2 regions of the Ruegeria sp. L11 genome follow, and region 1 is predicted to be linked to the other one. Evidence: riboswitches for the same ligand, from Rfam matches in the RefSeq annotation. Region 1 holds a riboswitch; the other holds the start of a gene.
The links. A riboswitch is a leader RNA that binds a small molecule or an ion and turns the genes downstream of it on or off. The one in region 1 is predicted to bind cobalamin.

Region 1 (3,386 bases):
ACGGACCTGATCGGCGGTCGTCTCGCCAGCCCCGTGTGAAATTGCCTGATCCAGCAGTGAGGTCGCGTCGCGGGCCGACCCTTCTGCAGCGCGGGTGATCAGCGCCAGTGCGTCGTCGGCGATCTGCGCGCCCTCGGCCCCGGCGATCTTGCGCAGCAGACCGATCATGTCTTCGGGCTCGATCCGGCGCAGGTCAAACCGCTGACACCGCGACAGAACCGTGACCGGCACTTTGCGAATCTCGGTGGTCGCGAAGATGAACTTCACATGCGCGGGCGGTTCTTCCAACGTCTTGAGCAGCGCGTTGAATGCGCTGGTCGAGAGCATGTGAACCTCGTCGATGATGTAGATCTTGTAGCGCGCACTGGCGGCGCGATAGCGTACACTGTCGATGATCTCGCGGATATCGTTGACGCCGGTACGGCTGGCGGCATCCATTTCCATCACATCGACATGGCGGCCTTCCATGATGGCGACACAATGTTCGCACTGACCGCAGGGTTCGGTTGTGGGGCCACCGGTTCCGTCGGGTCCGATGCAGTTCATGCCCTTGGCGATGATCCGCGCCGTGGTCGTTTTACCCGTCCCGCGAATGCCGGTCATGATAAAGGCCTGCGCGATCCGGTCGGCCTCGAAAGCGTTCTTCAGGGTGCGCACCATGGCATCCTGACCCACCAGATCGGCAAAGGTTTCCGGACGGTATTTGCGGGCGAGAACCTGATAGGCGGGGCTGGGCGTGTCTGTCATGTCTTCTCGCTCGGATTCGGTGCTTCGGCACAGCGTAGTGGCGGCGGCAGTCCGCGTCCACTGTGGGGCGCGATGATTTTTTGTTTCAGGAACGGGCTGGTTTCCAACTAAACTGGACCAGCGGATTTAATGACTCATTTCTTAAAGAGTACCTTGGGGGAGGACGCACTTCATGTCGCAGTTGGTCATCTTTGCTCTGCAGGTCGGAGGCGGGACGCTTGCCCTTACTTCAATGCCCGGGCGTGGCGGGGATTACGTCGGCGATCTGGATATGATTGCGGCGTGGAAACCGGGCCTTGTGATTTCAATGACGACGGATGTTGAAATGCTTCAGGATGGCGCGCAGCACTTTGGCAGCGACATCCAAAGCCGTGCCAGCCGGTGGGTTCACCTGCCGATCGAAGATTTTGGAGCACCGACGCAGGCGGTTCAGAAGGCCTGGCCAGAGGTCAGCGCCACGGCCCGACATGCGCTGTCGGGCGGTGGCCGGGTTCTTGTGCATTGCCGTGGGGGGTGCGGCAGATCCGGGATGATTGTTCTGCGACTGATGGTTGAATGCGGTGAACGCGCCAGCGACGCACTGGACCGCCTGCGGGCCGTGCGCCCCTGCGCTGTCGAAACCGATGCGCAGCTGGCCTGGGCGTCCCGGATCACCCCGGCACAGGTGGAAGTGGGATCAAGCTGACAGCTGCTGGGGTGCGTAGCCGGTTTTCCGGGGCCGGATCGTTGAAACCTCGATCATGGCGCAAGGCGGGTTCGCGACAATGCCCGCGGGCAGCGTGCTGAATATAGGTCCGAAGATCAAATCGGCATAGGCATCAAGGTCCCGAATTGCCGTATCAGGGTGCGCCCCGCAGAAAACGCGAACGCTGTCGGATCGCGCTCGGATCGTTGCCATGCACCCTTCCGCGCAATGTGACAGCGCGCTGTTGCCTTCAAATTCGAAATCCTCGCTGGTGGCCGAAACCGCCTGCGCCATGGCTTCGGAAATCGAGCGGGCCAGTCGCGCCAAAGCCGGGCAGGTTTTCCCAGTCCGCTGGCACACAGTAGCGCTGTATTCGTGTGACTTTGTCTTCCAGATCATCCTGCGCCCTCCGCGCGTGGTGGGCTGGATATTGGGGCAGGTGGGACAGCATCTCGCTGTCAGGACCTGCCCGGACACCCCGCCCGAGTTTCGGTTTCAGTTCCGATGGCAGGTCTCCTGACTTGCGGGTCATTGCTCTGCCGACCTTCCCAGCCCATGGGCCAGTGGTATTTCGGCATTGCTTACCGCTTACAGTTGCGGGGGCAGTCGCGGACTAGGTTGATGTCTGTATGACCAGACAAACCGCACCGTGTTCCCTTTTCATCCCGACCTCTTGTGGGGGCCAGAAACCATCACACAACCGCTAGCGCCTGATCGCGTTCCGAGTCAAGCCGATCTTTAGCCGGACGTTTGGTCATGCTGGATGCGGATTATGTTCCGGCCTAGTGTCATCGGCATCGAAGGCAGGCAAACCGATTGTTTCAGCGAAAGCCGGGGATCATGTTGGATACGGAACAGACGGTGTTGATCGAAGATTTCCGCTTTCCGTCCGGGTCTGTGACCTTGTCGGCGCGGTTGCATCGGCCAGTGGGTGAGCCGGAAACCGTTGTCGTGCTGAACAGTGCCACGGGTGTGCCGCGTGACTATTATCAACACTTCGCGCGATGGCTGGCTGCCGACCGGGGGATAGCTTGCCTGACCTATGACTATCGGGACTACGGGCTTTCTTTGGTTGGCCGCCTGAAAGACGCAACTGCAACAATGGCGGATTGGGCGTTGATCGACATGCCAGCGGCACGGGCCGAAATGCGCAGGCGGTTTCCAAAGGCGCAGCAGTGGACCATCGGCCATTCCGTCGGTGCGATGCTGGGGCCGGTGCAGCCGGATATCGACCAGATCGACCGAATGATCGGTGTGTGTTCGGGACTGGTGACTTTGAAAGATCACCCATGGCCCTATCGGGGGTTGGCAGGGCTGTTCTGGTATGGCCATGCACCGCTGATGGTGCGGGCACTTGGCTATCTACCCGGCAAAGCAATCGGGTTTGGTTCGGACCTGCCCGCCTCGGTCTACTGGCAATGGCGCAAATGGTGTACAGCCCCTCTTAGCTACGTTCCCGAGATCGGGCAGAATTTGCCTGATGCGCATTGGGGCAGTTCTGGAACACCAGTGGATCTGTTCACGTTCGAAGATGACCAGATGGCTCCGCCCGAGGCGGTTTGGCGCCTTGCTGATTTGTATGGCCCCGAGGCCAGACGCCACCTTCTGAAGCCTGCTGAATTCGGACTGCCGGAAATAGGCCATATCGGAGCATTTGCCCGTCGCAATGCAGCGGTCTGGCCGCGCCTGATCGCCTGATCAGACGCGACGCAGGTTTTCCTAACACCTTGCAGTTATGGCCGTTTGCGAAGCTTCTTGTCCTGCATGACACCGCGCACCATCTTGCCGAACGCCTTGTCCCGCGCCCGCGATTGGGCAACGGTTTCCGAGTTTCGCTGATCTTCACGCCGCAGCTTGCGCCAACGGTCCAGCCGGGTCGGGTCAAGTGCGCCTTCGCCGATTGCGTTCTGCACGGCACAGCCGGGCTCGGTCTCGTGCTGACAATCCGAAAAGC
Region 2 (3,386 bases), on a different contig from region 1:
CGCTTGGTGTTTTCAGACGTTCATGGCCCGCGATTCTGTCGAACTGCGGGCCAGATATGGCGTGTTTTTTCCGAACACCTGCCTACCCCTGCTCGTTCACGGGGCGCGATGTAGTCTGGTGTTTGCCTTACCCTCAGGCGCGCCCTTGTGGCACAACCTCGTATCCCGGCTCTTCCGGCTCATCATCTGTCATTTCGGCTGGGAAGCCCGGGGCAGTGATATCCAGGCCGGTTGCCTCTTCCAGCCGCTTGATAATATTTGGTGAAAGCTCGCGTTCGCCATAGCGTGCGATACCATCGTTAAAGATGTTGATCATCACCGGATTTATTTCCAGCGGCACCCCGGCGCGGTCGGCGACCTCCTGAAACAGACCGATATCCTTCTTCACCAGATCCATGGTGAAGGAAATATCGCGCGACCCGTTCAGGATGACCTGACTTTCGGTTTCGTGCACGAAGGACGTGCCGGACGAGATTTTGATCGCCTCATAGGTCGTGTTCAGATCCATCCCCGCAGCCTTTGCCGTAACCAGTGCTTCGGCGCAGGTGATCAGGTTGGCGGTGGCAAGATAGTTGGTCATCACTTTCAGCACCGACGCCGAGCCCAGTTCACCGGTGTGCAAAACCCGGCGGCCCATTGTCGTCAGGAAAGGCAGAATTCGTTCAAACGTTTCCCGGTCACAGCCCGCAAAGATCGAAATGTTGCCTGTCGCGGCACGGTGGCACCCGCCAGAAACCGGGCAATCGACGGCCGCACCGCCGCGCGATATGACTTCGGCACCCAAGCGTTTGACTTCGGCCTCGTCAGTGGTCGACATCTCCATCCAGATCTTGCCGGGGCCCACTTCGGGCAACATCTCCTGCATGACTGCGTCCGATGCTGCCGGAGACGGCAGACAGGTGATCACCGCATCGCAATCGCGCATCAGCTGGGCGGGCCCTTCTGCCGCCTTTGCGCCTTTGGCGACAAACTCGGCCACCAGATCCGCGTTCAGGTCATGCACAGTCAGATCAATGCCGTTGCGCAAAAGGGATCCCGAAAGCTTGCCGCCTACGTTACCCAGACCGATAAATCCCACTTTCATATGACGCATCTCCAAGTTCGTCGTTTTCCCGTCATGCGACCATATACCGAACACGTTCTTCATGCCGCCGAACGACGCCTACAGGTCGCTTTTTTCTCCTTGGCTTATTTGTTGCGCGCGAACCGCTTGACAAGCGGGTCAGCGGTGCCGCATGTCCCTTTCGTTGGTGTCGGCGACAGCCGATGAAAAGGGAATGCGTCAACGGTTCATCCGCCAAGCGCAGCCGCCCCCGCGACCGTGACCGGAGAGGATGCCCAATGCCACTGGCCTGTGCCGGGAAGGCGGGACATCCGACAGAGCGACCGCTCTGGCATCCGCAAGCCGGGAGACCTGCCAACACCCGAAGTTGAAACCGGGCGGGGTGTTCCGGTGTCGGGTCCATGTGCAGACGTGGTGCCCGCATGAAACCCCGTCCCCCGCGAAGAGGATTTGGGGGGATGAGAGACATGACCGAGAACGCACCGGTAGAGCTACTGGTCTGCACGACTTGCCGCCGGGGTCTGCCCGTCGAGGATGACGCTGAGCGACCCGGCACATTGTTGCACAAGGCCCTGGAACAGGCTGTCCTGCCGGATGGTATCACTCTGAAACCGGTCGAATGCCTTTCGAACTGCGATCAGGGCTGTTCCATCGTTCTTCGGGGCGGGCCGGATCGCTGGACCTTTGTTTACGAGAATCTGAACGAAATCGATCACGTCGATGTCATCATCGATGGCGCGACTAAGTATCTGGCCACAGGCGATGGTCTGGTGAAATGGCGCGACCGTCCTGAACACTTCCGCAAAAACTGCGCCTCGCGCATTCCCCCGATTGGAGCCTGAGATCATGTCGAACCTTGAAAAACTTCCCGTCACCGTGATCACCGGCTTTCTGGGCTCGGGCAAAACCACGCTGGTGCGCCATCTGATGCAGAACCCGCAGGGCAAGCGCCTTGCGATTGTTGTTAACGAGTTTGGCGATGTGGGTGTTGATGGCGACATTCTGAAATCCTGCGCGATACCGGATTGCCCTGCGGAAAACATCATGGAACTGGCAAACGGCTGCATTTGCTGCACCGTGGCTGATGATTTCATCCCGACCATCGAGGCGCTGATGGCGCTGGAACCGCGCCCGGATCACATCCTGATCGAAACATCCGGCCTTGCACTGCCCAAACCGCTGCTGAAAGCATTTGATTGGCCTGATATCCGTTCGAAAATCACTGTTGATGGCGTGATCGCGCTGGCCGATGCCGAGGCCGTGGCCGCCGGTCGCTTTGCTCCGAACGTTGAAGCGGTGGATGCCCAACGGCTGGCTGATGACTCGATTGATCACGAAACACCCTTGTCCGAGGTGTTCGAAGATCAAATCTCGTGCGCGGATATCATCCTGCTGACCAAGCCCGATCTGGCAGGTCCCGAAGGTGTCGCGAAAGCTAAACAGATTATCGCCGCCGAGGCGCCGCGCCCGCTTCCCGTCGTCGAGGTTGCAGAGGGTGTCGTCGACGTACGTGTCGTGCTTGGCCTTGAGGCTGCCGCCGAAGATGACATGGACGCCCGCCCGTCACATCACGATGGCCATCACGATCATGAGCATGACGATTTCGAAAGCATCATCGTCGAGTTTCCGGAACAGACCGACCCGGCGGAACTGGTAGCCAGGATCGAACGTCTTGCGACTGAGCTGAATATCCTGCGCGTCAAAGGCTATGCCGCCGTCGCTGGCAAACCGATGCGCCTGCTGGTTCAGGCTGTCGGCGCGCGGGTTCGTCACCAATACGACCGCCCGTGGGAGCCCGGTGAAGAGCGCCGCTCGCGCCTGGTCGTGATTGCCGAGCATGACGACATCAAAGAAGCCGAAATCCGTGATATCCTCGTGGGTGTGACCGAGGTTGCCGAGTAAGTCATGCACGTCGTCTTTCGCGAAAGCCACGGGCTCGAGGAAACCGAGACCCCAACCGATCTGGGCCAAAGCCCGGGTGATCTGGTTGTGCTGTCCTTTTCCGACAGTGACCTGGGCGCTTTCGCGGCGGGCTGGCATCGCGGCGGCGGGCCTGAGGGGCGGATGCCCACGATGCGGCTGGCCAATCTTGCGGCGCTGAAGCACCCTCTGTCCGTCGATACCTATGTCGAACAGACACTTGAGGGCGCAAAGGGCATCCTGATCCGTCTGATAGGTGGCGTGCCCTATTGGTCTTACGGGCTGCAACAGGTTCTGGCACTGGCGCAAGCCAAAGGCATCGCGTTAGCCGTTTTACCGGCGGATGGGCGTGAAGACACTCGGTTGGATGAGTATTCGACCCTGCCCCTCTCGACCCTGAGGC

Region 2: it holds a riboswitch for cobalamin, as region 1 does, so the genes downstream of both, ACR0CE_RS00325 (DUF1636 family protein) here and ACR0CE_RS17745 (hypothetical protein) in region 1, are expected to answer to the same signal.

What each region holds. Positions count from the first base shown of each region.
Region 1 covers NZ_JBQFMI010000017.1:8,738-12,123, forward strand. The annotation lists gene ACR0CE_RS17735 (DNA polymerase III subunit gamma/tau) at 1-747, opposite strand, end outside; gene ACR0CE_RS17740 (protein-tyrosine phosphatase family protein) at 920-1,432, shown strand; gene ACR0CE_RS17745 (hypothetical protein) at 1,424-1,831, opposite strand; cobalamin riboswitch at 1,922-2,140, opposite strand; gene ACR0CE_RS17750 (alpha/beta hydrolase family protein) at 2,273-3,130, shown strand; gene rsgA (ribosome small subunit-dependent GTPase A) at 3,166-3,386, opposite strand, start outside.
Region 2 covers NZ_JBQFMI010000001.1:65,856-69,241, reverse strand. The annotation lists gene ACR0CE_RS00330 (NAD(P)-dependent oxidoreductase) at 134-1,147, opposite strand; cobalamin riboswitch at 1,232-1,436, shown strand; gene ACR0CE_RS00325 (DUF1636 family protein) at 1,531-1,905, shown strand; gene cobW (cobalamin biosynthesis protein CobW) at 1,910-2,965, shown strand; gene cobN (cobaltochelatase subunit CobN) at 2,969-3,386, shown strand, end outside.